Regions from separate parts of the Listeria aquatica genome, predicted to be linked through region 3. Evidence: predicted binding sites of a transcription regulator. Region 3 holds the regulator's gene; each other region holds the start of a gene.

Region 1 (10,906 bases), 270 kb from region 3:
AGCTCGGTCTTTTGATGGCTGGATCAAGAAAAGAACAGGTGGAAACGGAGGAAAAGGTGCATGAGTAGAGTAAAAAGTATCTTAAATGCGTTGGTTATTCCTGTTACGGCTGTTCTTTTAGGTCTGATTTGTGGTGCTGTTATCATGCTTGTTTTCGGTTATGATCCGATTGCCGGATACTCAGCTCTCGTTAATGGTGTGATTGGACAACCTTACTATATTGGAGAAACCATTCGACAATCAACGCCTTATATACTTGTTGGGCTTTCTGTCGCAGTTGCTTTTAAAGCAGGGCTATTTAACATTGGAGCTGAAGGACAGCTACTTATGGGATGGCTTGGTTCAGTTATTGTGGCCTTACAATTTGATGGGCTTTCAAAATGGATTCATTTGCCACTTGCTGTTCTTGTGGGAATGGCTTTTGGGGCTTTCTGGGCTTTTATTCCAGGTATTTTGAAAGCAACTCTTCGTGTAAATGAAGTTATTGTCACAATCATGCTTAATTACACGGCGCTTTATATTTTTAACTATGTCGTACAGAATATGTTGACAAATGGGCTCGATAAGACGAAAACCGTCTCTGAGAGTGCCTCCCTTCAATCTGTTTTTCTACAGAACATGACACAATACTCAACACTGCACTGGGGAATTTTAATTGCACTCGGGTTTGCTATTATTATCTGGCTAGTGCTCAATAAAACGACATTCGGATACGAGATTGAGGCGGTTGGATTCAATGAAAATGCCTCCAAATATGCCGGGATGAGTGTGAAGAAAACCATTATTCTCTCTATGGTTCTTGCCGGTGCATTATCTGGGCTCGGCGGAGTAATGGAAGGTCTTGGTACATATGGGAATGCTTACGTGTTAAGTGCTTCACCAGGAATCGGCTTTGACGGGATTGCGGTTGCGCTTCTTGGCGGAAGTTCACCAATCGGCATTATCTTCTCAGCCCTCCTATTTGGTGCCTTAAAAATCGGTGCGCTCAACATGCCGGCAGTTGCAGGAGTGCCAAATGAACTTGTAAATGTGATTATCGCTTTGATTATTTTCTTCGTAGCTTCGAGCTATATTATTCGCTGGGCGATGTCGAAATTTAAGAAGGGAGCGAAGGCAGAATGACAGTGACAGCAATCATTGCGACACTTGTTTCTAGTACATTATTAATGGCCGGTCCGCTTATCTTTACGGCGCTTGGCGGTGTTTATTCCGAACGAGGTGGTATTGTTAACATTGGTCTAGAAGGTATGATGGTGATGGGAGCCTTTTCTGCGATTGTCTTCAACCTAACTTTCGATCACGTTTTTGGGGCACTTACACCGTGGATTTCTTTAATTGCAGCAATGATCGTCGGAGGGCTATTTTCGTTAGTGCATGCCGTTGCAACCATTAATTTCCGAGCGGACCATGTTATTTCCGGGGTTGCAATAAACTTCCTTGCTACGGGACTTGCGCTCTTCCTTGTTAAGGTCATTTACGATAAGGGACAAACAGATCAAATTTCTCATTACTTTGGTAAACCAGATATTCCAGTTTTAAAGGATATTCCAGTTATTGGAGATATTTTCTTTCGGAACGTTCCGGTGATGAGTTATGTAGCCATTGCTTTTGCGATTGTTTCTTGGTTTATTATTTATAAAACGCGCTTTGGCTTGCGTCTTCGTTCAGTTGGGGAGCATCCACTTGCTGCTGACACGATGGGAATCAAAGTGAAATTTATGCGCTATCAAGGTGTAATCATTTCAGGGATTCTTGGTGCACTGGGAGGTGCGGTTTATGCGCAATCCTTTACGTTAGACTTTGGACACGCAACGATTTCTGGACAAGGGTATATGGCACTTGCAGCGATGATTTTTGGAAAATGGAACCCACTTGGTGCTATGGGAGCAGCGGTTTTCTTCGGTTTTGCACAGTGTCTGGCCATTACCGGCGGATCGCTTCCATTCTTTAAAGAAATCCCAGATATTTACTTGCAAATCGCACCTTACGTGTTGACGATTCTAGCCCTTGTTGGCTTTATTGGAAAATCAGAAGCTCCGAAAGCAGATGGAGTGAATTATATTAAAGGTAAATAAAGTTTTGGTCTTCCGAAAGAGGAAACTCTGCGGAAGACTTTTTTATTTGAAGGCAAGTGCGATGCGGCATTATGATTGTACTTGTTGTGGCATTAAGCTACAATAAGAATGGAGAAAATGAGAGGAGCTTGATTCATGCAAACTTATGAAGAAAAAATCGGACCTGTTCGCTTGACCCTTCTTGAAACGAAGAAGTTTAAGTCGAGCAAAATTGTATTTAAATTTCGTGCGCCGCTTGAGCGGGAAACGATAACGAAACGTACGCTTCTTTCGATGCTGTTTGAAACGAATAATGAATTGTATAAAACACAAACAGAATTTAGACGTCGATTAGCTTATTTATATGGGGCTAACTTTTATACTACAGTCGAGAAAAAAGGAAATGAGCACATTATTACAGCGGTGTTTGATCTTGTAAATGGAAAGCTTGTAAAGGACGGGGAAAAACTTCTAAAGGAAGCTTTTCAGTTTATTGAACAAGTGTTTTTCTTTCCGAATGTTTCAGATGCAGCATTCCATGAGGCAACACTTGAACGCGAAAAAGTTAATTTAAAAAGTCGACTTGAATCGGTCTTTGATGATAAAATTCGGTATGCTAACAAGCGTTTAATTGAAGAAATGTTCTCGGAAGATGTTTTTAAATATCCGGCTTCTGGTGTGCTTGAAGATGTTGATGCGATTGATGCAACTGACCTGTATCACTATTACCAACGTTTCTTAAAAGAAGATCAAATTGATCTTCTCGTTTGTGGCGATATTACACGTGATGAGCTCATCCCACAAGTTGAAGCTCTATCCTTTTCAGAAAGAGAAAAAACTTTAGGCAAGAATGGAAGCGAGACTTATCGAACTAGTTTGCACGAAGTTTTCGAGAATCAACCCATTAATCAAGGGAAACTAGCACTTGGTTATCATACAGGGGTTTATTTTGGCGATGAGAATTTTGTTCCCTTGCAACTTGCTAATGGACTATTAGGTGGTTATTCGAACTCCAAAATTTTTATTAATGTCCGTGAAAAAGCAAGCCTTGCTTATTATGCTTCTAGTCGAATGGATTCATTCAAAGGCTTTATGCTGATTTCTGCTGGAATTGATGAAAAGAATTATAAACAAGCACGTGAGATTATTGAAGAACAAGTGGAAGCAATGAAGCGTGGTGATTTCACAGAAGAAGAGTTAGAACAAACGAAAAAAATGTATATCAACCAACTTTTAGAAGCAAATGATAGCGCACAAGGGCTAATTGAACTGACTTATAATAATTTGTTGAAACAAGCAGATTTAGATCTTACAAATTGGATTCAAAAAATCAAGCAAACCACAAAAGACGAAGTCACAAAAGCTGCACAAGTTTTTGAAATGAACACACTATATTTCTTGAGTAAGGAGGTAACAGGCAATGAATGAAACACGCTTTGAGAATGTGGAAGAAACGGTTTACAGTGAAACGCTTGAAAACGGATTGCGTGTTTTCTTACTTCCTAAGAAGGATTATAATAAAACTTATGCAGTTTTCACGACGAATTATGGCTCAGTTGATAACACTTTTGTGCCAATTGGTGAAGATGAATTAACAAGTGTTCCTGATGGAATTGCACATTTTTTAGAACATAAAATGTTTGAGAAAGAAGATGGGGACGTATTTTTTAAATTTGGTGAAAAGGGTGCCTTTACGAATGCTTTCACTTCCTTTACAAGAACGGCTTATCTTTTTTCCAGCACTTCTTATGTAATGGAGAATTTAAAGACATTGCTTGATTTTGTCCAACAACCGTATTTTACAGAGGAAACGGTCGAAAAGGAAAAGGGGATTATCGGACAAGAAATTAGAATGTACGATGACGATGCGGATTTTCGCGTTTATTTTGGAGCAATTGAAAATATGTATCAAAATCATCCTGTGAAAATTGATATTGCGGGGACTGTTGAATCTATTGCAGACATTGATAAAGATCTTCTTTACTTGTGCTACAATACGTTTTATCATCCAAGCAACATGGTGCTTTTTGTTGTTGGGCAACTAGATCCACATGAAATGATGGAAGAAATTCGGGAAAATCAAGCGGCTAAACATTTTGAAAAAGAAACTGAAATCAAACGTTCGTTTCCAGATGAACCTCGCGAAGTTGCTCACAAAAAGAAAAAATTGGCTTTTCCTGTTCAAATCGCGAAAAATTTAGTGGGGATGAAAGAAGATATTGGTTTGCTTCGAGGCTTCGAAGCTGTGAAGCATGAAATGATAGCGGATTTGGCATTAGAGCTTTTATTTGGAACCACTTCTGAAAACTATTTGAAGCTTTACAATGAAGGAATCATTGACGATTCATTCGGATATGATTATACACTTTCGGATAGTTTTTCATTTGTTTTAATCGGGGGCGATGCTACTAATCCGGATGAACAGGCAAAGCGGATCGAGGAAGCATGGTTTGAAGCTTCTGAAAAGGGCATTTCAAAGGAAAACCTTGAACTGGTTAAACGAAAAAAAACTGGGCAGTTTCTTCGTGCGCTTAATTCACCTGAGTTTATTGCGAATCAATTCAGCCAATATATATTAGAAGAAGCGTCTTTATTTGATCTTCCAAAAGCGATTGAATCAATTACTGTGCAAGAAGTTGAGGCTTTCATTCAATCTCTTGCTAACGAAGAGCGGATAACGACATTCCAACTGATTCCTGAGGAAAATTAAAGAAATCTTAAGTTTTAAAGTTATTAAAAGCTTTTTTAAAGAAAAAATGGTATTATTATTACAGTCATGCTATGATGAAAGAAATGTTATCTTAAGGAGTCTTTTTCTTGAAAAATAGAAACCGTTCTGCCTTTATCACAGGGGCAAGTGGAGCGATCGGAAAAGCGATTGCGCGGCGATTAGCGAAAGATGGTTTTAATCTTTACTTACACTATCATTCAAACGAAAAAATCATGCAAACTCTTGCTACAGAATTGCAAAATTGTGATGTAGAAGTGACGGTACTCCAAGGAGATTTTTCTAGTAGGGCTGACTTAGAGAAGATAACAGAAAATGTTTTTGAACTTGATGTTTTTATCCATGCAGCCGGAAACAGCGAATATGGTCTGTTTACAGATCTGTCAGACAAGAAGCTGCAGTGTTTATACGATATTCACGTCGGGGCGCCGCTTTATTTTATTCGTGCCTTTTTACCTAAGTTAAGACGCTCGAGTCATCCAAGAATTCTTTTCATCAGTTCGATTTGGGGAGAAGTTGGGGCTGCGATGGAAGTAGCTTATTCGACGATGAAGGGAGCACAAATTGCTTTTGTAAAAGCGCTCAGCAAGGAAGTAGCGGGAAACGGTATTACTGTAAATGCCTTAACACCAGGTGCTGTTGATACAGCGATGCTTGCTCAGTTTTCTGAACAGGAAAAACAAGAATTTATACAGGAGATTCCTTTATTACGACTTGGAAATCCTAAGGATGTTGCGAATGCAGCCGCTTTTCTTGTGAGAGATGAATCGGGATATATTACTGGGCAGATTTTAGGGGTTAATGGCGGATGGCACATGTAAAAAAACAAGAATTGATTTAATTTAATGGTAGGTGTTTAATATTGACTGAATTAGGCGACAAACTAAAAGCTGCCCGTAGAGAAAAAGGTCTCAGTTTAGATGACTTGCAGCAAATTACAAAAATCCAAAAAAGATACCTCGTCGCAATTGAAGAAGGCAACTACTCGGTAATGCCGGGTAAGTTTTATACACGTGCTTTCATCAAGCAATACGCTGAGGCGGTAGATGTTGATAGTGCACAGCTTTTTGCTGACTTTGATTCTGAGGTTCCTGAGTCTCAGCAGGAGGTAGTTGAACAAGAACAAAGTCGAGCTCGAAAAAAAGCTGCCCCTCTTACGACACATTCTGTTGGAGGACAAAGTTCAACGAGAAATCGCTTTTTTGATGTCTTACCAAAAATTCTTATTGCTGTCTTTATTTTATTTATCTTATTTATCATTTGGTACTTCGTTTTTGCGCGTGGAAATGACAAAACAGTAGAAACACCTAATGATTCAGAGCAAACTGTAAAAGTCAAAGATGACACAGGCTCATCAACGAAAAAATCAGATGACTCTAGCAAAGATAAAGATTCTGCTGAAAAGAAAAAAGCAGATGAAAATAAAGCGGCTGAAAAGAAAAAAGCTGAGGATAAGAAAAAAGAAGAAGATAAAGATAAAAAAGTGGCAATTGAAAAAGGCCAAACATCTGGAAATGCTACGAGCTATACAGTTTCAAATGCCGATAAACTAAGCCTTGAAATTTCTGCTTCCGGTGGAGACACTTGGATTGGGGTTTCAACTGCAGCAGGAGCTAATATTTATAATGGAATCGTAAAAGATGGCTCGAGTTCAGATGAAATTGATGCGAAGGATAACAAAACGGTTTCTATCGTTGTGGGTAATGCGCCTGTTACAACTGTAAAAGTCAATGGTGAAAAAATTGAACTAGCACCAACGCTTGTTAAACAAGTTCTCACAATCAAACTGGATGAAAGCGGTAATGATTCGTCTAGTGATTCAGATAGTTCTTCTGCTAACGATAGCGAAAGCGCACAATGAAGAATCAAGAAGTATAGGTGAGAATCGTCTTGCCTATACTTCCTTTTCTTTTAGGATACATAATTTTTATTTGATTAGGGATTGGAGAGGGGAAAATGAATTTACCAAATAAATTAACCGTCGCACGAATCATTTTAATTCCGATTTTTGTGATTCTTTGCGTTGCGCCATTTCATCTTGGTGAGCTTTACTGGCTGGGTTCAGCAATCCCAGTAACAAGCTTTATTGCAACCATTATTTTCATTGTAGCTGCTCTAACTGACTGGTTTGATGGCCATTTGGCAAGAAAATATAATTTGATTACGAACTTTGGCAAGTTTGCTGATCCGATGGCTGATAAATTACTAGTAACTGCCGCTTTTATCATTTTGGTTGAAATGAATATTGCACCTGCATGGGTAATCATTTTGATTATTAGCCGGGAACTCGCAGTAACTGGATTGCGATTGTTACTTGTAGAAGGCGGAGAAGTTCTTGCAGCTGGACAACTAGGGAAAATTAAAACATTTACACAGATGATTGCGATTCCGCTTCTTTTCTTGAACAACTTTCCGTTTGCTTGGACAGGAATTCGTGTAGATCTAATTTTCCTTTATGTCTGTGCCTTTTTTGCTGTCTGGTCGGGAATCGATTATTTCTACAAAAACAGAGGTGTTTTTAAAGGTTCTATGTAAGTGAAAATGGAATGCTTCCTTTAAGACTTGTTGCGCGCTCTAGAGGTGTGTAACAAATCCTTGGAGGAAGCTTCTTTTATTGGCTATTTTAAAAGGGATGTGAAAACATGAAAAAAGCTGAAATTATTGCAGTTGGAACAGAAATTTTAATGGGACAAATCACAAACACAAATGCTACTTTTTTATCGCGTGAACTGGCTGAACTTGGCATATACGTCTATTTTCATACGGTTGTCGGGGATAACCCGAAGCGACTGGAAGAAGTGATTCAAATTGCTGAAAAGCGGAGCGATCTTTTAATTTTCACTGGAGGACTTGGGCCAACAGAAGATGATTTAACTAAACAAATTGTAGCGAAGCATTTGGGAAAAGAACTTGTGACGGATCAAGGACATCTTAATAAAATACAAGAGTATTTTGCCGCTAGCGGTCGCAAGATGACAGAAAATAATAAATTACAAGCCCTCGTCATTAAAGATTCCACAGTGCTAAAAAATGATTTCGGTTTTGCGGCTGGGATGATGTTTACAGAGCACGAGACAAATTACATTCTTTTGCCTGGTCCCCCGTCGGAAATGAAGCCCATGTTTAAAACTTACGCGAAGCCATTGCTTACTGCTTCAATGAATGGTGACATAATTCACTTAGAGTCTCGCATTTTGCATTTTTTTGGTATTGGAGAATCCAAACTAGCGGATGATTTAAATGATTTGATTACAAAACAAGCTAATCCAACAATTGCAACGTATGCGTCGGATAATGAAGTCGAAATTCGTCTTACGGCAAGTGCAAAAACAAAAGCAGAAGCTAATCAACTACTAGATGGAGTCGAAGCGGAGATAAGTGCACGTGATGGCGAATTTATTTATGGGTATGGTGATGAAACTCTAGCAGATGTCGTCGTGAGAAAACTCCTTTCGCGTGAGATTACAATAGCGGCAGCAGAAAGTTTAACAGCAGGTGCCTTTCAAGCAGAACTAGGTGCGCACTCTGGCGTGTCTGAAATTTTTAAAGGTGGGATGGTGACTTACCAAACGGAGACAAAGCAGACACTTTTAGGTGTTTCTCCTGAAGTGATTGAACAGGAAGGTGTTGTTAGTGCGGCTTGTGCGAAGGAGATGGCGGAAAAAATTCGTGAAAAATTTGGGACACGAATGGGCATCAGTTTTACCGGAGTAGCTGGCCCAGGAGAGCTTGAGGGCCATCCAGCTGGGACAGTATTTATTGGACTAAGCGTGGAAGGATTTCCGACAGAAACATTTCTATTTCACTTTGGCAGAGACCGTAACCACAACCGCGCTCGTTCAGTAAAACAAGGATTCCAACTGATAAATCAGTTTATTGACGGAAAATGGAAGAATGTCTAAGCGAGAAACGGCAAGAAAGCCTTGTAAATTCTCGTTTTTCGCTTCAAAAAAAGGTTGGACGGATTCACTTCATCGGGCTATAATGAAAAAGAATTGAAAAGTGATTTAAAAAAATACGAACATTTATTCGCTTTTTGCTTGATTATTTATTTCGAATAAGATATAGTATTTTTAGAGATGAAAAAAGAGAATTATTTACTACCTGCATAAACTGTAGTAGGTAATGAAGGAGGAAATAACGTGAACGATCGTCAAGCGGCTTTAGATCAAGCTTTAAAATCGATTGAAAAACAATTTGGTAAAGGTTCCGTCATGAAATTAGGGGAACATAGCGATCAAAATATATCGACCATATCAAGTGGTTCCTTAGCATTAGATATTGCCCTTGGCGTAGGGGGATATCCACGTGGCCGTATTATTGAAACTTACGGTCCAGAAAGTTCTGGTAAAACAACAGTTGCGCTTCATGCAATAGCAGAAGTACAAAAACAAGGCGGTACAGCAGCTTTCATTGATGCTGAGCATGCCCTTGACCCAACTTATGCGAAAAACTTGGGAGTGGATATTGATGAGTTGCTACTTTCGCAACCAGATACAGGGGAACAAGCCCTTGAAATTGCAGAAGCGCTTGTTCGAAGTGGTGCGATTGATATCCTAGTCATTGACTCTGTTGCAGCACTTGTACCGCGAGCAGAAATTGAAGGTGAAATGGGTGACGCACATGTTGGGTTGCAAGCCCGTTTAATGTCTCAAGCTTTGCGTAAATTATCTGGGGTTATTAATAAGTCCAAAACAATCGCGATTTTTATTAATCAAATTCGTGAAAAAGTGGGCGTGATGTTCGGTAACCCCGAAACAACACCTGGCGGTCGTGCACTTAAATTCTATTCGACAGTTCGTCTTGAAGTTCGTCGTGCAGAGCAGCTAAAGCAAGGTACTGAAGTGATGGGGAACAAAACAAAAATCAAAGTGGTAAAAAATAAAGTGGCGCCGCCATTTCGTGTGGCTGAAGTGGATATCATGTACGGGGAAGGAATTTCTCGTGAAGGTGAACTTGTTGATATGGCAGCTGAAGTGGATGTCATCAATAAGAGCGGTTCATGGTATTCTTATAATGAAGAGCGGATTGGCCAAGGTCGCGAAAACGCGAAGCAATATTTGAAGGATCATCCGGAAATTCGTGAAGAGATTTCTAAACGAGTTCGTGAGGTTTATGAAATTGATACGAAACTTGAAGATGTTGATACACCAGATGAAACAGACGAGTTTAACTTACTTGAAGATGAATAAAAAAGATAAGGTTAGATAGAAAAATCGTTTTCTTGAAAGTGGAGTGAAATCCAACTTTTAAGAGAGCGTTTTTTTCTTGATTCTAAGACGGGATTTTCTATAAGGAAAACACGAGCCTTTTCTTGACAATCGCTTGGAACACCGATAGAATTGAATTGTATATTTTACATTGCTGAAAAACAAAAAAGACCTTTTAAAACGTTTTTTAGTAGTAGTCAGAGTAGCACGCTTGCTCTGATTAATGATGGAAAATACACTTGTGCCATTTATTTGGCTACCGACATAATAATGACAAAAAATTGAATAGCAAAGGAGGTGTAAGGATGGTTATCACAGTCGCTATCATCTCCGGCTTGCTTTTCTTTATCGTCGGTTTAGTTGTGGGCTCTTTGATTTATAAAGCTAGTTCTGAAAAGAAGTTAGTGGCTTCACGTGGCACCGCTGAACTCATTGTTGAGGATGCAAAGAAAGAAGCTGAAACAATTAAAAAGGAAGCGATGCTTGAAGCAAAAGAAGAGAGTCATCGAGTACGTACTGAAATCGAAAATGAACTTCGTGAGCGAAGAGGAGAGTTACAAAAACAAGAAAATCGCTTATTACAAAGGGAGGAAAACCTCGACCGTAAAGATACTTCTTTAAGTAAAAGAGAAGCTACACTTGAGAAAAAAGAGGAGAATATCAGTAAACGACAACAACATATTGAAGAGAAGGAAAGCAAAATTGACGAGATGATTCAAAAAGGGCAAGATGAATTGGAACGCATTTCCGCACTTTCGAAAGATGAAGCAAAAAATATCATCCTTAACCAAGTTGAAGAGGAGCTTTCTCATGATACAGCAATCATGGTGAAAGAGTCAGAAAACAAGGCGAAAGAGGAAGCGGACAAAAAGGCAAAAAATATTCTATCACTTGCCATCCAACGTTGTGCAGCC
Region 2 (10,906 bases), 260 kb from region 3:
CCTAATGATAATGTGAAACGTGCCATTCAAAAAGCAGCTGGAAATAATGATGCTGAAAATTATGACGAGGTTTCTTATGAAGGATACGGGCCAGGAGGAATTGCTGTCCTTGTGCATGCGCTTACGGATAATAAAAATAGAACGGCAACCAATGTACGCGTTGCTTTTAATAAAAATGGTGGAAGCCTTGGCGAAACAGGGAGCGTCGCTTACATGTTTGAGCGAAAGGGCTATCTTGTTATAGAGCGTGAAGGGTTAGATGTAACTGAAGATGATTTTATGCTCCAAGCTATTGAAGCTGGGGCATCTGATGTAGAGAGTAGTTCAGAAGCTTTTGAAGTTTATACGGAACCTGCAGATTTTACGAGTGTTAAGGATGCTTTGAGTGAGGATGGGTACGAATTTGCTGCAGCAGAATTGAGCATGATCCCTTCTGTTTATAATGAAGTTCCTGAAGGTAAGGAAGCTCAATTTGAAAAGATGATGGATGCGCTTTTGGATGATGACGATGTGCAAGAAGTGTATACGAATGCAAAAGAAGGATAATAAAAAACGCCTTGCTTATTTACAAGTAAGGCGTTTTTAGATGGAGGGCTGGCGAAATGGAATATTCGGAAATTGTGCGGAGACAAAAAGAATATTTTGCAGGAAATGCTACGAAGACGCTTGAGCATCGTTTGGAAACGCTTCGGCTGCTTGAAGGGTTGTTAAAGAAAAATGAGGCGCATTTTTTAGAAGCATTAGAGGAAGACCTTGGCAAAAGTGCTGACGAAGCTTTTATGACGGAAATTGGCATTGTTTATGAAGAAATTCGGTTTATGAAGCGTCACTTGAAAAAATGGATGAAAGCGAAATCTGTGAAGACTGCAATGACCCATCTGGCTTCGAAAGCGTGGACCATTCATGAACCTTACGGGGCTGTGCTTGTGATTTCACCTTGGAATTATCCCTATCAACTTGCGTTAACGCCGCTAATCGGAGCTATCGCGAGTGGCAATACAGTAGTTTTAAAGCCTTCTGAGCTTGCTCCGAAAACATCGGATATGCTTTTTCAAGTATTATCTAAGTTTCATGAAGAGATTACCGCGGTGGTTTTAGGAGATGCTCTTCAAACCACTAAGCTTTTACAGGAACCGTTTGACTATTGTTTTTTTACGGGTTCAAGTCGTGTTGGTAAGCTCATCATGGGACAAGTAGCCGAACAGCTTATGCCAGTGACACTTGAACTTGGTGGGAAAAGCCCGCTTATTGTTTCAAAAGATGCGGATTTAAAGCTCGCAGCAAAACGTGTGGCTTTTGGAAAATGGTTGAATGCTGGGCAGACGTGTATTGCCCCTGATTACGCATTTGTGGATCAACAAGTTTATGACCAGTTTAAGCAAGAACTTATCATAGCCATTCGCGAACTTTATGGGGAAAATCCGCTTGAAAATAAGAACTATGGGCGGATTGTTAATCAGGCTCATTTTAAGCGGCTTCGAAGTTACGTAGATGGGATTCAAATGGATGAGCAGACACTAAAAATGGCTCCATTTCTGTTGGAAAATCCAGATCCAGATAGTTCTGTCATGCAAGAGGAAATTTTTGGCCCAATTTTGCCTCTTTATTCGTATCAAAATCTTGAGGATGTTCTTCGGTTTATTAAGGAACGTCCGAAACCTTTAGCTCTTTATTTATTCACGAAAAATCGTGAATTAGAACGAAAGGTGTTATTTGAAACGTCATCTGGTAGTGTTTGTGTGAACGATACGCTGATGCAAATTTCCACGCCTTATTTGCCATTTGGTGGTGTTGGTGCGAGCGGTATGGGAAGTTACCATGGATACCAGAGTTTTGAAACGTTTTCTCATCAAAAAAGTGTTCTGAGGCAACCTAATTGGTTAGATTTTGGATTTCGATATCCTAGTTCAAAGTGGCGAGGGAAAATTTTACGCCTGATTTTCAAATGAGAAAATGGGGTTCTTGCGCGGGGCACTCGCTTTTTTGTACAATGAAAAGGTGAAACCGTTTAAGGGCTTTAAGTAGCGGAAGGGAGCTTGCGGGTTCTTGCGAAAGTAGCACGAATGTTCGACTTGTGCTATTATTGTTTTTAACGGTACTTTAGAAGGGACGAAATCATGTGTACGATTATATTAAGGGAATTATTACGGCGGTAACGCCTGAGTATATTGTCGTAGAGGCAGGGCAGATTGGTTATAGCATCATTACGGGGAATCCGTTTTCTTTTTCTGCGCTTGAAGGTAAGGAAACAAAGGTTTATTTGTATCAAAATGTACGAGAAGATAGTTTAACGCTGTTTGGCTTTAAAACGCTTGAGGAGCGGTTTTTGTTTAAAAAGCTATTGAGTGTTTCTGGCATTGGCCCGAAAAGTGCACTTGCGATCATTGCTTCAGGAGATGCGGCCAAACTAATTTCTGCGATTGAAGCGGAAGATGATGTTTTCTTAACGAAATTCCCAAGTGTTGGTAAGAAAACGGCAAGACAGATCATCCTCGATTTAAAAGGGAAACTGGGTGATGTTGCGGTAAACGAAATTCATATCGAACCGGTGAAGCAAGAACTAACGGACGGGCTTTCGCCAGAACTTGAAGAAGCTTTGCTTGCGCTCCAGGCGCTTGGTTATAGTGACCGGGAGCTTAAGAAAGTGCTACCAAAATTGAAAGAAGAAAAACTCTCAAGCGATGAAGCGATTAAACTTGCGCTTCGCTTGATGACCAGTTAGGAGGCAAAAAAGTGGAAGATCGGATTGTTTCGTCAGAAAATGTGAATCAGGAAGAGATTTCGTTTGAAACGAGCCTAAGACCACAACTTCTTACTGAATATATCGGTCAAGATAAAGTCAAACAAAACTTGGCGATTTTTATTGAAGCTGCTAGGCAACGTGAGGAAGCCTTAGATCATGTGCTTCTTTATGGACCTCCTGGACTTGGGAAAACGACTCTTGCGATGGTGATTGCAAATGAACTTGGAACAAATATTAGAACGACAAGTGGGCCGGCAATTGAACGGCCAGGAGACCTTGCTACGATTTTAACTGCTCTAGAACCTGGCGATGTTTTATTCATTGATGAAATTCATCGGCTCTCAAAAGCGGTTGAAGAAATCCTTTACCCTGCCATGGAAGACTATTGTTTAGATATTGTGATCGGGACTGGACCCACTGCTAAATCTGTCCGGTTGGATTTGCCACCATTTACACTAATTGGAGCGACAACGCGTGCAGGTCAGCTTTCTGCGCCGCTCCGCGATCGTTTTGGCGTCGTGGATCATCTGGAATTTTATACAGAAAATCAGCTTGAGGATATTGTGGTTCGTACAGCCAAGATTTTGTCGACAGAAATTAATCATGGCGGGGCGCTTGAAATTGCAAGACGGTCACGGGGAACCCCGCGTATTGCTAATCGGCTGTTAAAGCGTGTCCGAGATTTTGCCCAAGTAAAAGGAAACGGTCTTGTTGATTTTGCAATTGCAGAGGAAGCCTTGACACTTCTTCGAGTGGATCCGCGCGGGCTTGATACGATTGATCAGAGGTTGCTTGAAACGATTATTCGTTCTTTTCGCGGGGGGCCTGTTGGGCTTGATACGATTTCTGCGAGCATTGGCGAGGAACGAGAAACGATTGAAGACATGCATGAACCTTATTTACTTCAAATCGGTTTTTTACAGCGGACGCCGCGTGGACGACTAGCGACGTCGCTTGCTTATAAACATTTAGGAATGGAAGAAAAGGGTGCTGAATAGATGAAAGTAGAAGATTTTGATTTTGACTTGCCTGAGGAATTGATTGCGCAAACTCCACTGCTTGACCGAACTGCAAGTCGCTTAATGCTTGTGGATAAAGAAACTGGCGAATTAAAAGATGAGACCTTTAAAGCCATTGTTTCGGAATTACACACAGGTGACGCGCTTGTGTTAAATGATACGAGAGTTTTACCAGCGCGGTTACACGGGATTAAAGAAGAAACAGGAGCTCATATTGAAGTACTCTTGCTCAAGCAGAAAGAAGGAAATGCTTGGGAAACGCTCGTAAAACCTGCTAAGCGAATTCGCAAGGGAGCGAAGATTAGGTTTGGTGACGGTAAACTTGAAGCAGTTTGTCTCGAAGAATTAGAACACGGCGGACGAATTTTAGAGTTTCATTACCAAGGGATTTTTTATGAAATCTTGGAACAACTTGGGGAAATGCCACTTCCGCCATATATTAAAGAGCAACTAGAGGATGGAGATCGCTATCAAACGGTTTATGCAAAAGAAAATGGCTCGGCTGCGGCTCCCACTGCTGGACTGCATTTTACCGAGGAATTGTTAGATGAAATCAAAGCGAAAGGTGTCAGAGTTTGCTTTTTAACACTTCACGTGGGGCTTGGAACCTTTCGTCCTGTTGACGTTGAGGATACCGAAAATCATAAGATGCATTCGGAATTTTATCGCTTAACGGAAGAAACAGCTGCTATTTTAAATGAAGTGAAACAAAATGGGGGACGAATTGTTGCAGTTGGAACGACTTCGATTCGCACACTTGAAACGATTGCATCAAAATTTGATGGGCGTCTTCAAGCTGATTCGGGCTGGACGGATATTTTTATTTCGCCGGGATATATATTTAAAGCTGTAGATGCCTTAATTACGAATTTCCATCTGCCTAAATCTACTTTGATCATGCTTGTTTCTGCGCTTGCATCACGAGAAATTATTTTAAAAGCTTATGCACATGCTGTAAGTGAACGATACCGTTTCTTTAGTTTCGGTGATGCCATGTTTATTCATTAAGAAAGAGAAAAGAGGATTTTTTTCTGAAAAGGCTTGAGTTCTCTCTTTTTTTTCGTTATGCTATTCAGTAGAGTAAAACAGAAAGAGGTTTGAAATGGCTGCAATTTCTTATGAATTAATTAAAACGGATAAGAAAACGGGTGCGCGTTTAGGAAAGCTACATACGCCGCACGGCACGTTTGAAACACCAATGTTTATGCCTGTTGGGACACAAGCTACTGTGAAAACGATGTCTCCTGAAGAGTTGAAACAAATGGGTGCTGGAGTAATCTTAAGTAATACTTATCATCTCTGGCTTCGTCCAGGTGAAAAGCTTGTGGAAGAAGCAGGTGGGTTACACCGCTTTATGAACTGGGATCAACCTATTTTGACTGATTCTGGTGGCTTTCAAGTTTTTAGTTTAAGTGACATGCGTGATATCAAAGAAGAAGGCGTGCATTTTAGGAATCATTTAAACGGAGACAAATTATTTTTATCTCCGGAGAAAGCGATTCAAATTCAGAATTCGCTTGGTGCCGACATTATGATGAGTTTTGATGAATGTCCACCGTATCCAGCTACGCATGACTATATGAAACGCTCTGTTGAACGAACATCTAGATGGGCTGAGCGCGGCCTTAAGGCACACATGAAGCCTGAGACGCAAGGGCTATTTGGAATAGTTCAAGGTGGCGCGTATGAGGATTTACGCACGCAAAGTGCTAAAGAGCTTGTTTCACTTGATTTCCCGGGATACTCCATTGGAGGGCTTTCAGTCGGGGAACCTAAAGATGTGATGAATCAAGTTCTAGAATACACGACGCCACTGCTTCCAAGCGGCAAGCCTCGTTATTTGATGGGTGTTGGATCTCCAGATTCACTAATTGATGGTGTGATTCGTGGGATTGATATGTTTGACTGTGTTTTACCAACGCGAATTGCTCGAAATGGAACGTGTATGACTTCTAATGGTCGACTAGTCATTAAAAATGCTAAGTTTGCGCACGATTTCGGACCGCTTGATGAAAATTGTGATTGCTACACTTGTCGCCATTATTCGCGGGCTTATATTCGTCACTTGATTCGTTGTGATGAAACTTTTGGAATAAGGCTTACAACTTATCATAATCTTTATTTTCTGTTAAACTTGATGGAAAAGGTGCGAAATGCCATCCGTGAAGATGCATTACTTGAATTTCGTGAAGAATTTTTTGAGCAATACGGATTTAATGGTCCGAATGCGAAAAATTTTTAATAAATTTATTTGGATATCTTGAGAGGAGCTGAAAGTCTTTGAACGGTTTATTAACATTTCTTCCAATTATCTTGATGATTGTTTTGTTCTACTTCTTACTTATCAGACCACAACAAAAGCGTCAAAAAGAAGTTGCGAATATGCAAAACAGTCTTGCTAAGGGAGACAAAATTATCACAATTGGTGGTTTACATGGGGTTGTCGATGCAATTGAAGATAGTATCGTCATCTTGAAATGCGGGAATGCAAAATTAACATTTGATCGCAATGCGATTCGTACAGTTCTTGAAAAAGGAAGTACAGTTGCCGCAGAACCTGCTACACCAAAAGCTACAGAAGAAGTTTCTGAAGACGCAACAGAAGAAAATAAATAAAAAAATCAACCGCTCTCAAGTCCATTGGAGCGGTTTTTTGTATTTAAATGTGTCAATTTAGTGGTATTTTTGCATTTCCGCTTTTCATTTAGCCAAGTTTTAGATAGAATAAGGATAGTTGATTGTAAAGTGGGAGGGGAGTAAAATGAAAACACTTGAAGAATGGTATGATTTATTAACGCCAGCCATCTCCATTAGAGTTAAGGACTTTCATCTCTTGGGTTACCGGGAAATTAAACCGGAACACATTTGGAATTTCCTGACCGATGTGAAGTGGGTCGAGAAGCCTTCTCCGAATTTGCATGAGCGTGTGAATGACATTATGCAAATGAACATTGGACAATTAATGGAATTTATTACAAAGGAATCAAAAAGACCAGAAGAAAATACGCACACACTTGATCAAGCACTTGTAGAGGAAGTTCTTCAAAATACGAATGAAGCCGAAGCGCATGAAGAACGGGAATCCGTTCAAGATTCTTTTTCTGTTGAAGACGAATCTAAAGAACAGTATCAAGAAGAAAGCAAAATAGAGGATACAACAGAAGAAAAGTAAGTATCGCCTGCGTGCAGTGTTAGTGGTTTTGATGAGGGAGGAAAAAAGCAAAAATGGTTAAAAAGAGCAAGTTGATTACCTTTTTCCTAATCGTCGCCATTATTTTCGGTGTCGTTATTGGAACAACGAAAATGGTGCTCGACAAAATTAATTTAGGGCTCGATCTCCAGGGTGGATTTGAAGTTTTATATCAAGTCGAACCTGCGAATGGAAAAGGTAAAGTCACAAAAGAAACACTTACCGATACTGTAAGTGCACTCGATCGTCGGATTAACAGCATTGGTGTTGCTGAACCGGTTATCACAATTGAAGGAAATAACCGCATTCGCGTTCAGCTTGCGGGAGTTACAGACCAAAACCAAGCCAGAAAAATGCTTTCGACAACAGCGGAATTATCGTTTAGAGATGCGAAAGACAAATTGATGCTTGATGGGTCTGATCTTGTTCCTGGTGGAGCAAAACAAGCTTTCACGGATACCAACCAACCAATTGTTACTTTAAAACTAAAAAGTGCGGATAAATTCGCGAAAGTAACAAAAGATATTCTTGGTGAAGCACCAAATAATCAACTGGTTATTTGGCTGGACTGGAAAAAAGGACAGAAATATGAAGAAGAAAAAACGAAAAAAGATCCAGCTTACTTGTCCGCACCAAATGTCAGCAAAGTGATTGATGATAACAATGTACAAATAGAAGGAAACTTTACAACAAAAGAAGCAAAAGATTTAGCGAACTTGTTAAATTCTGGGGCACTGCCAGTTAAGATGAAAGAAGTGTACTCCACTTCCGTTGGTGCTCAGTTTGGTCAAGATGCGCTTAATCAAACAATTCTTGCAGGAATTATCGGGGTTGCAGCGATCTTTATCTTTATGCTCGTTGTTTACCGTATTCCTGGTATCATCGCTTGTATTACATTAACAGCTTATACGTATATCGTACTTTTGATTCTGGCGCTCTTAAATGCGACGCTTACGCTCCCGGGTATTGCCGGTCTGATTCTCGGGATTGGGATGGCGGTCGATGCGAACGTCATCACCTACGAGCGGATTAAGGAAGAGCTTAAAGTCGGAAGGTCGACAAAAGCGGCCTTTGAAGTTGGCGGAAAAGAAGCCTTCCGTGCGATCTTTGATGGAAATATCTCAACACTACTCGTTGCAGTTGTCTTGTTCTATTTTGGAACAAGCTCGGTAAAAGGATTTGCAACGGTACTCATTATCAGTATTCTTGTCAGCTTCTTAACAGCTGTTTGGGGTTCACGTGTCCTACTGGGACTGCTTGTTAAGAGCAATGTTTTAAACAATAAACCACGTCTCTTTACCGTGAATCCAAGAGATATTCATAACTTACACGACGGCGTTAGTACCTATGATTTGAAAACGCATTTTGACCGGTTCGATTTTGTCAAGAATCACCGGATATTCCTTGGTATTTTTGCAGCAATTACGATTGCAGGCATTATCATTTTAAGTGTATTCAAATTGAATCTTGGAATTGATTTTGCGAGTGGTACACGTGCTGAAGTGACTTCGGATTCGAAACTAACGGAACAACAAATCAAGAAGGACTTAAATGAAATTAAGATGCCTTCAGATGATATTGTGTTCCAAGGTAAGAATTCGACGACGGCTGTTGTGTCATTTAAAGGGGCGCTAAGCCAGTCGGAAATTGCGAAATTTAAAACGCATTTTGATGACAAGTATAAACATGAACCAAGCATTAGCACGGTAACACCAACTGTCGGAAAAGAATTAGCTAAAAATGGCTTGTATGCACTTGCTATTGCATCCATCTTAATTGTGATTTATATTGCGATTCGTTTCGAATTCTATATGGGAATTGCTGCTATTCTTTCCTTGCTATTTGATGCTTTCGTGATTTTCATCTTCTTCAGTATTTTCAGGTTGGAGGTAGATATCACCTTCATTGCCGCCGTGCTTACGGTTATCGGGTATTCTATCAATGATACGATCGTAACCGCTGACCGGATTCGCGATATTGGTAGAAAAATGAAGACCTACAAGACGAAAGATGATGTCGCTTTCGCTGTGAATCATGGTCTAAGACAAACCTTTACACGGTCAATTAATACAATCTTGACTGTCATTTTCACGGTTCTTGCTTTAGTTCTTTTCGGAAGCGAATCAATTTTGAACTTCTCAATCGCGCTTCTTGTCGGACTGATATCGAGTGTGTTCTCTTCGATCTTCATGGCAATGCAACTTTGGTACGTCTTTAAATCACATCAAGTGAAGAAAAAAGGTCCGATTCAAAATGTGAAGAAAAAGAAAAAGCGTAACCCAGGTCAACCTGTGGTATAGAATAGTGTAAAGTGAAAAGCCGAAAAATATTTTTCGGCTTTCGCTTTTCAAATTTATTGTTTTGGGGGATGGAGTTATATGAAAAACCAGTGGCAAGTTATTTTGGGAATATTGCTAGTGCTGTTTATCGCGATTTTTGCGGTGATCAATGTGGATTCAGTTCAGGTGAATTTCTTATTTGCCAAGGCTGAGTGGCCACTTGTATTAGTTATTTTGGGATCGGTTTTAATTGGTTGTTTGATCATTTTCTTCTTGAATATTTCTAAGGTACGAAGCGGAAATAAACAAATCAAACATTTGAAAGAAGAAAACACGGAGCTATCTCGCAAACTTGCAGCGGCCGAAGCTATGCATGGCAAAAAGTCAACGATTGATGTTGGGGATAAAAAAGAAACGAAAGAAGAAACAAAAAAGCCAACCCTGTAAGGGTTTGGCTTTTTTGTTTCCTTATAAAAGAAGTTCTGCTGTCAAAATAAAGAAAAGTTCGGTATAATAGGAGGGTTGAAAGGTGGAACGATTGTGATTCATTCAAAATACATTTGGAAAACAGAAGAAATCGCGAAAGATAAAATAGCCCTACTTGCCGAAGAGTTGGGCGTCTCGCCTGTTCTCGCAGAAATGCTCTCGAAGCGAAAAGTTACAACAAAGGGGCAGCTAGATAAATTTTTCCATCCAGATAAATTTTCTGCCTACGATCCATTTTTACTGAAAGAAATGGATGTTGCAGTGGAAAGAATTAAACAAGCTATTCATCAAAATGAAAAAATAATGATTTATGGGGACTATGATGCAGACGGTGTGACAAGCATTGCCGTTTTATTTAAGTCGCTTGAAAAATTAGGTGCTCAAGTCGATTTTTATATTCCCAACCGTTTCACAGAAGGATATGGACCTAATAAAGAGGCCTTTCAAATGATTAAAAATCAAGGATATGACCTTTTAATCACAGTGGATAACGGAATTGCGGCGCTTGATGTCATGGACTTTGCAAAAGAAATCGATTTGGACGTGATTGTGACCGATCACCATGAAAAAAGAGAAACCCTTCCGGAAGCCGTCGCTGTGATTCATCCGCGCCACCCGCTTTCAGAATATCCTTTTCATGATCTAGCGGGAGTGGGGGTTAGCTATAAGTTATCGCACGCACTGCTTGGCGAAGAGCCTGAAGAGTTACTTGACCTTGTTGCGGTTGGAACGGTCGCAGATCTTGTTTCGTTAACTGATGAGAACCGGTTGCTTGTTCAAAAAGGACTTCAAGTTCTTCGAAACACTCCAAATCTTGGACTACAGTCTCTTGCTAAAAAGGCGGGAGCTAAGCTACACGAAGCAACTGAGGAAACGATTGGTTTTAGCCTCGCGCCTCGACTAAACGCGGTGGGAAGGCTAGGAGATGCAGATCCAGCTTGTGAACTCCTTCTTGCGCAGATGGATGAAGAAGCAGATGAACTCGCGCAATTGATTGATGAAGCGAACAAGGAGCGCCGCGCACTCGTTCAGGATATGACGAAACAGGCTTCTCAAATGGTTGAAGAGATGGAGAAAATGCCAAGTATGATTGTTGTGTCTGCTACGGGCTGGAACGCGGGGGTTTTGGGAATTGTTGCTTCGCGTCTCGTTGAGAAATTTGGAAGGCCAACGATTTGTCTTGCAATTG
Region 3 (10,906 bases):
ATACAGCCAACTTTTCCCCATCAATCAAGCACTCATAGCCGATTTTTTCTGGCAGATCATCGAAATTCGCTATAAACTTTTTCTGCTTCATCACTTTTGTTCCCCGCTTCCTACTGTATATAGTTTTTGCTGAAGTTCTGTGTCTTGAATCGTTTGACGCCATGGTTCTTCTCGTTTTCCTGCTTTTTCTAATTCTGAAAGAAGTTTTGCCCGTTCCGCTTTATCTAGAAGTATTTGCTTAACGTGCTCAAAGCCAAGGCGATCGATCCAAGGCGCTGTTCGCTCTGCATAGATACCTGTTTCACGGTAGTATTCAAGAAACGCCCCGCAAATATCTATCACTTCTTCTTCTGTTTCTACGGTTGTAAGGAAACGGCTTTCTTGAACAGTCGTTCCGCCATTTCCCCCAATATAGATCTGAAAGCCGTTTTCGACGCCGATGACTCCAAAGTCTTTTACGCAACTTTCCGCACAACTACGTGGACAAGCTGACACTCCCATTTTAAATTTATGTGGTGTGTCAATGAACTCATAGCGTTCTTCTAATTGAATACCAAGCCCCATGGAATCTTGGGTGCCAAATCGGCAAAAATTCTTGCCGACACACGTTTTCACCGAGCGAACAGCTTTTGCGTAAGCTTCAGCTGCGCTCATATCAAGGTCTTTCCATATTTTTGGTAAATCTTGTTTTTTGACGCCATACAAACCAATTCGTTGACTTCCTGTGATTTTCACAAGCGGAACATCATATTTTTCCGCGGCTTTTGCAATTAAAAGTAATTGTTGTGGATCTGTTTTTCCACCTCGCATACGCGGAATCACTGAATACGTTCCATCATTTTGAATATTGGCATAGAGACGCTCATTCACATACCTTGATGCTTTTTCGTCTTGATGTTCCTGTGGGAAAGCGACATTTAAATAAAAATTGATGGCTGGCCGGCATTTGGAACAGCCTTCTGGATTTTTAAACTGCAATTCTTGATAGACTTCCGAAACAGATTTCAATCCTTTTTGATGGATTTTAAGAACAATTTCGTCTCGCGTTAAATCTGTGCAGCCACAAATTCCTTTAGAAGTCGTTGGAGCTTCCTCGCCAAGCGCATAACCTAATAAATCAGCAATCTTATCCTTACATTTCCCGCAAGAACCTCCTGCTTTGGTATGCTTGGTTACATCCGCGACACTTGTTAAATTTTTGTCTGCAATGGCATGCATAATTGTTCCCTTAGTAACACCATTACACCCACAAACCGTTTCAAAGTCATCCCAACTTGTGACATCATTTAGCGCCTCATCTTCTCCATTTGCGGCTGCAAGCAAGCTAATCGGGTTCAAATCTGAAATATCTAGTTTCTGTGTAATCAATTTTAAAAAGCGATTTTCTTCGGTGGTATCCCCGTAAAGTATCGTCCCGACTACTTGATTGTTTTGGATGAAGACTTTTTTATAGCAATGATTCCACTCATCATAAGCTTCAATTGTTTTGACGTCATCTCCTGCTTTAATGCAGCCCGCAGAAAATAAATCGCACCCAGAAACTTTAAGTGCTGTATAAGTCATGCTACCTTGATAACCATCCGTTTCACGACCTGTTAACGAATCCGCAAGCACTTTCGCTTGTTCATAAAGTGGCGCTACAAGACCGTAACAAACTCCACGATGTTCGACACATTCCCCAATAGCAAAAATAGAAGGATCACTTGTCGCAAGATAATCATTTACAAAAATCCCTCGCCCCACCTCAAGTTCCGCTTCTTTTGCAAGAGACGTTTCTGGACGAATCCCAATGGACATGACTACTAAATCTGCTTCAAGTTCACTCCCGTCTGCAAAAGAAAGGCCTGTTACACGCTTTTCTCCAAGTATTTTTTCAGTTTTAGCACCCATTTTAAATTTCAAGCCTTGCTTTTCTAAATCTTCCTTCAAAAGTTTGCCTGCTTTTTCATTTAATTGAGTTTCCATCAGCCAATTTTCAAGGTGGACAACCGTAACGTCCATCCCTTGATCAACGAGTCCCTTGGCCGCTTCGAGTCCTAATAAACCACCACCAATGACTGCTGCTTTTTTATACGTGCTAGCAGCCGCCATGATTTTCTCTGTATCTTCAATGGTTCGAAAAGCTACAACTCCATCTAAATCTGCACCTGGAATAGGTAAAATAAACGCACGTGACCCCGTTGCTAAAATACATATATCATAAGAAATTTTTTCTCCATGAAGTAGTTCGATTTCTTTCTTTTTGGGATTCAGATGCGTTGCACGATTATCTACAAAAAGCTCGATTCCCATTTCTTGATACCAATCAAACGGATTTGTGATGATTTCTTCAACGGTCGTTTTTTTCTGTAAAATATTGGAAAGCATAATTCGATTGTAATTTGGATACTTTTCTTCGCCGATAATCGTAATTTGATACCGTTCTGACTCCCGGTCAAGGATCTCTTCGATCGTTCGTACTCCCGCCATTCCATTTCCAATTAAAACTAATTTTTCTTTTTCCATCTGTCATCCTCCTATTGTGACAAAGTGAACATTCACCTCGACAACTTCACAACCAAAGAATAGCACGAAAGAAAACCCAGTTATATTAGGGAAATACCTATTTTAAATGAAAGGTCTTTTTCAAATCTTCACAAAATGTTTTAGTCGCTCGTGGATCTTTGAAGCGATGCGAAATGCCTAAAGTAAAATCCCCTATTTCCACAAGTCCAGTGTTTGTAAAATCACTATGTGCGGGCGTGCTGACATCATTTACCCATTGCCACGTTTCCGCATCGTTCGCGATTTCCTGGTTAATTTCTTGATGATTTGTACAGGCAAAGACTAGTTGCGCCCCATTTAAATCTCCTTTTTGATATTTTCGTTGCTGTTGTTCAATTTTAAAATGTTCTGGAAAATCCGAACAAAAATCAGGAGACACTGCGAAAATATCTGGTACTTCATCAAGTTCTATTAAACGTCGAACTTTTCGTGAGGCGATCCGTCCGCCACCAATTACGACTACCTTCTTTCCTGCTAAGCTTAAATTAACCAAATAGCTCATTTTCGATCTCCTTTCGAATTTCTAGCCCAATTCCTTTTCTGATTCTCGGATCGAGCGCCAAACTCTTCGTAATTTCATAGTTCACATCCATCAAATCTAGCATTTCCGATGCTTCACGCCGAATTTTCCCTACTAGAAAACTGTCTTCCATCAAAAAAAATGGACAAATGACAAGGCGATCCACCGCTTTAAAATCCATCCGCGCTAGTTTTTCTAAATATGTTTCCGTACCATGTAAAAAGCCAAATTCTACGCTTTTATCTGTTTTTTGAGCTAATTTTTCTGTTAGTTCATATACTCGCGTAAAAATGTCTGGATATTTTGCCGAACCGTGTACGACTAAGAAAATCAGCATCTTTTCTCGCCCTCTAGAACAAGGAATACGACTTTCAAGAATCGGCAAGAGTTCATCATTTGCTTCAGCAAGAGGTGGTAAAATCTGAAAAGTGAGATCTGTTTCAGCTTGCTTTATAGCTTTTATAGCACTCGGGATATCTTGGCTTACATGTGTGCCGGTAAAAAGTAAAAGCGGTACCACAAAAATCTGCTTACTTCCTGCTTCTTTTAAATCTAAAACTCCTTCAGCCAGTGTTTTTTCATTTCCTTCTAGAAAAGTAAGTTGTTGTTTAAAGCAAGGGATTTCAATCGTCATTTCTTGAAAAAACTTTTTCATTGCTTGATTGTTTTCTTGCGATCTACTCCCATGGGCTACAAATAAAATACCTGTTTTTGCCATTTTGACACCTCTTTTTCAAGTTTGATCATAAAATTTTATGTATTAAAATACTATTAGGGATTTACCTACGATTTTAAAACTAGATATATAAATTTTGCTCCAATATGTTATGAATAAGCATTAAAAATGTTATTAGACTTGCTAAAAATATAAAACAACTGCCCGTAATCATTATAAAAACATATTTTGAACGTATTCCAAAATAAAAAATAGCGTTTCCAAAAAGAAGCAAAATTATAGTCGCACAACCGACAATTTCATACCAACCAAAGTCATCCACATTTTTTCCTCCTCTCATCTTCTTCATTTTAGCCGCTGAAAATTAAGAATTCACAAAGAGACCCACAAACTAAGTCTAAAATTTCTTAATAGAACATAAAAACACCGTTATTTATCGTAGTCAAGCTACAATAAATAACGGTGTCATAGATTCATACTCAAATAAACTATCAAGAGAGGTTCAATGGAAAAATAAATACTGCCAGCCCATAAAGTGCTAGACCTCAAACTCCCTATACGCTTCGCTTATTTTTTCTTTTTCTTGCTGCTTATTTCCTTTTCAGATTGTTTGTTCATCGCATTCATCATTTGATTGATTTTCTTTTGAGACGGTTTTTGTCCCATTTGCGCCATCATCATTTGAAGCATTTGCTCATTGACAGGCGGATTATTTTTCAAATAGTTCATCATGTAGCGTCTTGCAATGAAGAAGCCACCAGCCAGTCCAGCAAGCAAGCACACAAGACCGACAAGAATGTAAATCCACATAGTTTCTTTCTCCTCCTTGAACGAATATACCTATTCTATTGTACTTGATTTAACTTGAACAAACAACTCTTTTTTTACAAACAAAAAAGCAGAAGTTAAGTCGTACAAACCTAACCTCTACTTTTCCAATTAAAGAGTTTCTACTAATTTTACTACGTTTTCTACTGTAAAACCATACTCTTCGATAATAGTTTCACCTGGAGCAGAAGCACCGAAACGATCAATTCCAAGTACTTTTCCGTCTAAACCAACATAACGTTCCCAACCGAAGCTTGCGCCCATTTCAATGGCCAAGCGTTTACGGACTCCATTTGGAAGGACGCTTTCTTTGTATTCAGCGGATTGTGCTTCAAACAAATCAAATGATGGTACAGAAACGACAGAAACATCCATACCCTTATTAGCCAAAGCAACTTGAGCTTCTGTTGCAAGGTGGACTTCTGAACCACTTGCAAGCAAGATGGCATCTGGCGTTTCTTTCTTCGATTTCGAAATCACATAAGCGCCTTTTCTGACGCCTTCGTCTGCTAGTTTATCGCTATCTTTAAGAACAGGTAAGCCTTGTCTTGAAAGAACAAGTGCATGCGGTTTATTATTCGACTCAATCGCTACTTTCCAGGCCGCATTGACTTCATTTCCATCAGCTGGACGAAGTACGGATAAACCAGGCATAGCACGCAAGGACGCAAGCTGTTCAACAGGCTCATGCGTTGGTCCATCTTCCCCAACAGCCACACTGTCATGCGTAAGTACATACGTGACCGGTAACTTTTGAATCGAGGCTAACCGAATAGAAGCACGTAAGTAGTCCGAGAACACGAAGAATGTCCCACCATAAACTTTTAAGCCTTGATGCAAAGCCATTCCATTAAGCATTGTCCCCATAGCAAATTCGCGAACCCCAAACCAAATATTGCGATTTTCTGGGTGTTCTTTCGTAAATTCTCCGTCCGACTTAATCATTGTATTATTCGAACCTGCTAAATCGGCAGAGCCACCAAACAGATATGGAATTTTTTCAGCAAGCGCATTGATTGCTTCCCCGCTAGAAGCACGACTAGCAAGAGCTTTATCGCCTTCATGGTAAGTTGTAAATAAAGAAGCAAAGTCCGCTGGTAGTTCCCCGTCAATACTTTGTTCCAGTTGTTTAGCAAGTTCTGGGTAAGCTTGTTTATAAGAAACGAATAAATCGCTCCATTCCTTTTCTGCTTTTGCCCCGCGACGAGCAATCGTTTTGCCAAACCGTTCATACACTTCATCCGGAACATAAAATGTTTCTTTATAGTCCCATCCATAAGCCTTCTTCGCAATTTCAGTTCCTTCTTCACCAAGTGGGGCACCGTGAACTTTATTTGTTCCGGCATTTGGAGCTCCGAAACCAATCACTGTTTTCACTTCAATCAAAGTAGGTTGCGAGGTATTTTCTTTCGCCTTTTCAATCGCAGCAAGAATTTCATCCGTATTATTTCCATCTTTAACAAGAAGATGTTCCCAACCATAGCTTTCATAACGAGCCTTAACATTTTCAGAGAATGAACGATCCAAATCACCATCCAGTGAAATGTTGTTGGAATCATAAAGCACAATTAAGCGACCTAATTTTTGATGCCCAGCGAAACTAGAAGCTTCCGAAGAAACGCCTTCCATTAAGTCACCATCACCGCATAAAGCAAATGTATAATGGTCAACAATATCAAAGTTTTCTTTATTATATAGTCCAGCAAGGTGACGTTCTGCCATCGCCATTCCAACTGCCATCCCGATTCCTTGTCCAAGCGGTCCAGTTGTCGCATCAACACCATCTGTATGACCAAATTCTGGATGCCCAGGGGTTTTGCTTCCCCACTGGCGGAAATTCTTCAAGTCTTCTAAACTAACTTTGTAACCGCTTAAATGAAGCAAGCTATATAATAGCATTGATCCGTGTCCTGCAGAAAGTACAAAACGATCACGATCAAACCAATGCGAATTCGCTGGATTAGCTTTCAAAACACGTGAAAATAGTGTGTATGCCATTGGTGCCGCTCCCATCGGTAAACCAGGGTGACCTGAGTTGGCTTTTTGAATCGCATCAATTGACAAAGTACGAACTGTATTAATCGCTAATTGATCTGTTTTATCAAACAATTGAAACATCCTCTCTTGTTTTATTATCAACTCTATCTTATTTTAGTCCTAAACTAGGAATTACTCAACTAAAAACGCGTAAATGATCATTATTTTTGTTCATTTGCGCGTTTTTGCTCATTTGATAAATCGTTATTTCTTTTTGCGTTTTAGCTCCTTTACCTTGTGAGGTGTAATATCATTTCCTTTTGGATCAATGATCTTTGTATTTTCAATCGTTTGACGCATGTGAGATCGAAACGACTTCACATATTCCTCACGAAGCGTTTCTTGCTCGATTTTTTCTTCTGCTGTCAACCCTTCCGTTTTCTTTTTACGCGAAAGTTCATTAATTCGATCGATTTTTGCTTTTTCTAACATAGCCCTCATCCTTTTATTTAAAAATAGCTCCCTATCAAACAAAAAAGAAAGCAGTTCTCACTACTTTCTTCATTATACATGAATGAACAACTCTTGTCTTTTATGGGTTACTCATTTGCAAGTTGAATTGTCGTATCCGTTTTAATTTGCTTTTCTTTTACGGGAATCACAAGACTTTCCCCCGCTTTTATCTCATTAGAATCTAAATTATTGTTTTTTTCTACCCAAGCTACAAAGCTAGCCTTATCCATTTTTGCCTCATCTGCATGTCGTTCTGCTAGCTGCCAAACGGAATCCCCTGACAAAATATCTACTTTCGAATAATTAGACTGATCTGTTGCACTTGTCACAAACAGAAAAACAACCCCCATAACGATTGATACGATAACGAAAATAACAGCAATATAATATTTATCCCAAAATTGTTTAACAGTCATTTTTATCCCTCCGAAAGAATATATGTTCGCTTTTTTATTATTATAGAACGGTTGTTCGGTTTTGTCAATAAAAAAATCGAACCTTTGTTTGCATCTAGCAGAAAGATTTGCTATACTTAATTTAGTTAATATTTATAAATAACGGGGTGAGACCATGAAACTGTCCAAACGACAACAAGACATTTACGAATTTATTAAATCTGAAGTGAAAGAAAAAGGCTATCCACCGTCCGTCCGTGAAATTGGTGAAGCTGTTGGACTTGCTTCAAGTTCAACTGTTCATGGGCACCTTGCGAGGCTTGAAACAAAAGGTTTGATTCGACGTGACCCAACAAAGCCACGTGCCATTGAAATCCTTTCAATGGAAGATGAAATCCCTGCTCCTGCTGTTATTAATATTCCATTAATTGGTAAAGTAACTGCTGGGATGCCTATTACTGCCGTTGAAAACGTTGAAGATTATTTTCCACTTCCCGAAAGCATGGCTTCCGGTGAAAAAGATATCTTTATGTTGGAAATAGATGGTGAGAGCATGATCAATGCTGGCATTCTTGATGGGGACCGAGTTATTGTTAGAAAACAGAGCAATGCAACAAATGGTGAGATTGTTGTGGCAATGACTGATGAAAACGAAGCCACTTGTAAACGCTTCTTCAAGGAACAAAATCATTTTCGCTTGCAACCAGAAAATGATAGCCTTGAACCCATTATTTTAGACAACGTAACCATTCTTGGAAAAGTTATTGGTTTATTCCGTGATATACGATAAAAAAACGCTCCTAAAAGGGGCGTTTTTTTATCTTTAGAAAAGCAGCCGATTTAAAAAATCGGCTGCTTTTTTTAATAAATTTCTAAGTATTGATCTCTTTCCCAAGGATGAACAGCCGTGCGGAACATATCACATTCAATTTCTTTTGCTTCAATGAAATGTTCATAAATGTGTTCTCCTAATCCTTCACGAATGGCTTCATCTTTTGAAAGTTCTTTCATTGCATGAGAAAGGCTTTCAGGAAGATCATAAATTCCCGCTTCATGGCGCTCTTCTTCATCCATCCCGTAAATGTTGCGATCAACTGGTGTTGGAGGTGTTAAATTATTTTTCACACCCTCAAGTCCGGCTTTAAGAAGCACAGCCATTGCTAGATACGGATTAGCCGATGGATCAACACTTCGAAGTTCTAGTCGTGTACTTAATCCGCGAGAACTAGGAACTCGAATAAGCGGGCTACGGTTTTTACCGCTCCAAGCAATATAGCACGGTGCTTCATATCCTGGAACAAGACGTTTGTATGAATTGATCGTTGGATTTGTAATCGCTGTGTAACCTTTTGCGTGTTTAATCATTCCTGCTAAAAATTGATAAGCTGTTTCGCTTAATTGTAGTTCGCCATCTTTATCATAAAAAGCATTTTCTTTACCTTTGAAAAGCGACATATTAAAGTGCATCCCTGACCCGTTCACTCCAAATAGAGGTTTTGGCATAAAGGTCGCGTGCAAGCCATGTTTTCTCGCAATCGTTTTGACAACGAGTTTAAACGTTTGAATGTTATCACAAGCGGTAATCGCATCTTCATATTTAAAGTCAATTTCGTGCTGACCGGGAGCAACTTCATGGTGGGAAGCTTCGATTTCAAAGCCCATTTCCTCTAATTCAAGAACGATATCTCGACGGCAGTTTTCACCAAGGTCCGTTGGAGCTAAATCAAAATAACCACCTGAGTCATTTAGTTCAAGTGTTGGTTTTCTGTTTTCGTCTAGTTTGAACAAGAAAAACTCTGGTTCTGGTCCTAAATTAAAATCAGTAAAACCTAACTCATGCATTTCTTCAAGCACACGCTTTAAGTTCGCGCGTGGATCTCCATCAAATGGTGTCATATCTGGGTTATAAATATCGCAAATCATACGAGCAACTTTGCCTTTTTCAGCTGTCCAAGGGAATACAACCCACGTATCTAAATCTGGAAATAGGTACATATCAGATTCTTCGATGCGCACAAATCCTTCAATTGATGAACCATCAAACATCATTTTGTTATCTAAGGCCTTCTCTAATTGACTAACAGGGATTTCCACATTTTTGATTATTCCAAGAATGTCCGTGAATTGAAGACGAATAAATTTTACATTTTGCTCATCTGCGAAGCGAAAAATATCTTCTTTTGTATAATTTGCCATACTAAATCCTCCCGAATCATTTTTTATATTAACTTTTTAAAAAGTAAATACCAAATTTCAACTCTATTAAAGTTTTGGATACTGGTTCTTTTGAATATCCGTTCCCTTAACAAAGCGACCAGCTTGTTGCATTTCTTTTCGCAAAATTTTGCGAACATCTTCATCTGTAAGCGGAGTCTTTGCAACTTGTTCTTGCATTTTGTACATTTTCTTGATGCCCGCGATATTTAAGCCATCATTTAAGTAGTCCTTGATTTCAAGCAATGTATCAATATCCTGTAAAGAATAATGGCGATGATTTCCTTCATTCCTTGCTGGATGTATTAGACCCTGATCCTCATAATATCGAATCTGCCGGGCAGTTAAGTTTGTCAGTTTCATCACCGGACCGATTGGAAAAAGCGGCATAGATCTACGAATTTCCTTTTCACCCATAGCCATCATTCCCTCCATCTTTTTTAGGATAGTTGCATTATATAAGATGTCATTTCTTTTGTCAAATTTATGTAAGATTATCTAACATGGTTGTTTTATAAAAAAATACGAGCAAATACTGCTCGTATTGTATCTAAAGTTATTTACACGAAAAAAGCTCATTGACAGCTTCAGAAACAGCAATTTTCACATGCTCATAAGTCAGCCCACCTTGGACATAAAGCTCATAAGGCGGACGAACGGGTCCATCTGCCGTTAGTTCAAGACTCGCTCCTTGAATAAAGGTTCCTGCTGCCATGATTACGTCATTTTCATAGCCAGGCATATAAGCACCAACTGGTAGCACATGGGCATTTACCGGCGAAAATTTTTGAATTTCTTGTGCAAATGTCACCATTTGAGACTCATCATGAAAAGAAACACTTTGAATCAAATCTGTCCGTTTTACATTCCATTTTGGTTTTGTTTCAATCCCACAAAGTTCAAGAAGAGCTGCAGTAAAACGGGCCCCTTTAACAGCCTGCGCAACTACATGAGGCGCTAAGAAGAAACCTTGATACATTTCAAGCAGACTGTAAAGCGATGCCCCAGCTTCAAGACCAATTCCTGGGGTAGTTAACCGGTATCCACAGAGTTCAATAAGGTCTTGGCGTCCGGCTAAGTAACCGCCAATTTTCGCAAGACCACCCCCTGGATTTTTAATCAGAGAGCCTGCAATTAAATCAGCTCCCACATCCGTCGGCTCAAGTCGCTCAACAAACTCACCGTAACAATTATCAACAAAAACAATAACGTCTGGATAAAGCGATTTAACAAAGCGGA

Evidence for each region. The regulator LexA, encoded in region 3, represses DNA repair genes until DNA is damaged. The targets are predictions, from matches to a motif close to CGAACATATGTTCG.
Region 1: a site for LexA is predicted at 8,801-8,814, ahead of recA (recombinase RecA). Genes of this name have one in related genera too.
Region 2: a site for LexA is predicted at 2,057-2,070, ahead of ruvA (Holliday junction branch migration protein RuvA). Genes of this name have one in related genera too.

What each region holds. Positions count from the first base shown of each region.
Region 1 covers NZ_JAARRM010000001.1:1,062,438-1,073,343, reverse strand. Annotated here, with positions in the region: gene HB912_RS05245 (ATP-binding cassette domain-containing protein) at 1-68, shown strand, start outside; gene HB912_RS05240 (ABC transporter permease) at 61-1,122, shown strand; gene HB912_RS05235 (ABC transporter permease subunit) at 1,125-2,075, shown strand; gene yfmF (EF-P 5-aminopentanol modification-associated protein YfmF) at 2,211-3,482, shown strand; gene yfmH (EF-P 5-aminopentanol modification-associated protein YfmH) at 3,475-4,764, shown strand; gene ymfI (elongation factor P 5-aminopentanone reductase) at 4,872-5,603, shown strand; gene HB912_RS05215 (helix-turn-helix domain-containing protein) at 5,645-6,643, shown strand; gene pgsA (CDP-diacylglycerol--glycerol-3-phosphate 3-phosphatidyltransferase) at 6,739-7,317, shown strand; gene HB912_RS05205 (competence/damage-inducible protein A) at 7,425-8,684, shown strand; gene recA (recombinase RecA) at 8,925-9,974, shown strand; gene rny (ribonuclease Y) at 10,298-10,906, shown strand, end outside.
Region 2 covers NZ_JAARRM010000001.1:1,050,283-1,061,188, reverse strand. Annotated here, with positions in the region: gene HB912_RS05190 (YebC/PmpR family DNA-binding transcriptional regulator) at 1-546, shown strand, start outside; gene HB912_RS05185 (aldehyde dehydrogenase) at 603-1,949, shown strand; gene ruvA (Holliday junction branch migration protein RuvA) at 2,120-2,722, shown strand; gene ruvB (Holliday junction branch migration DNA helicase RuvB) at 2,734-3,741, shown strand; gene queA (tRNA preQ1(34) S-adenosylmethionine ribosyltransferase-isomerase QueA) at 3,742-4,770, shown strand; gene tgt (tRNA guanosine(34) transglycosylase Tgt) at 4,865-6,004, shown strand; gene yajC (preprotein translocase subunit YajC) at 6,043-6,378, shown strand; partial or broken gene HB912_RS05155 (post-transcriptional regulator) at 6,524-6,772, shown strand; gene secDF (protein translocase subunit SecDF) at 6,988-9,252, shown strand; gene HB912_RS05145 (LapA family protein) at 9,331-9,678, shown strand; gene recJ (single-stranded-DNA-specific exonuclease RecJ) at 9,772-10,906, shown strand, end outside.
Region 3 covers NZ_JAARRM010000001.1:794,533-805,438, reverse strand. Annotated here, with positions in the region: gene nirD (nitrite reductase small subunit NirD) at 1-91, opposite strand, end outside; gene nirB (nitrite reductase large subunit NirB) at 91-2,505, opposite strand; gene HB912_RS03995 (precorrin-2 dehydrogenase/sirohydrochlorin ferrochelatase family protein) at 2,603-3,046, opposite strand; gene HB912_RS03990 (sirohydrochlorin chelatase) at 3,030-3,782, opposite strand; gene HB912_RS03985 (hypothetical protein) at 3,862-4,062, opposite strand; gene HB912_RS03980 (YneF family protein) at 4,308-4,550, opposite strand; gene tkt (transketolase) at 4,680-6,677, opposite strand; gene HB912_RS03970 (DUF896 domain-containing protein) at 6,810-7,037, opposite strand; gene yneA (cell division suppressor protein YneA) at 7,145-7,474, opposite strand; gene lexA (transcriptional repressor LexA) at 7,629-8,243, shown strand; gene glnA (type I glutamate--ammonia ligase) at 8,315-9,649, opposite strand; gene HB912_RS03950 (MerR family transcriptional regulator) at 9,716-10,084, opposite strand; gene HB912_RS03945 (methionine gamma-lyase family protein) at 10,224-10,906, opposite strand, start outside.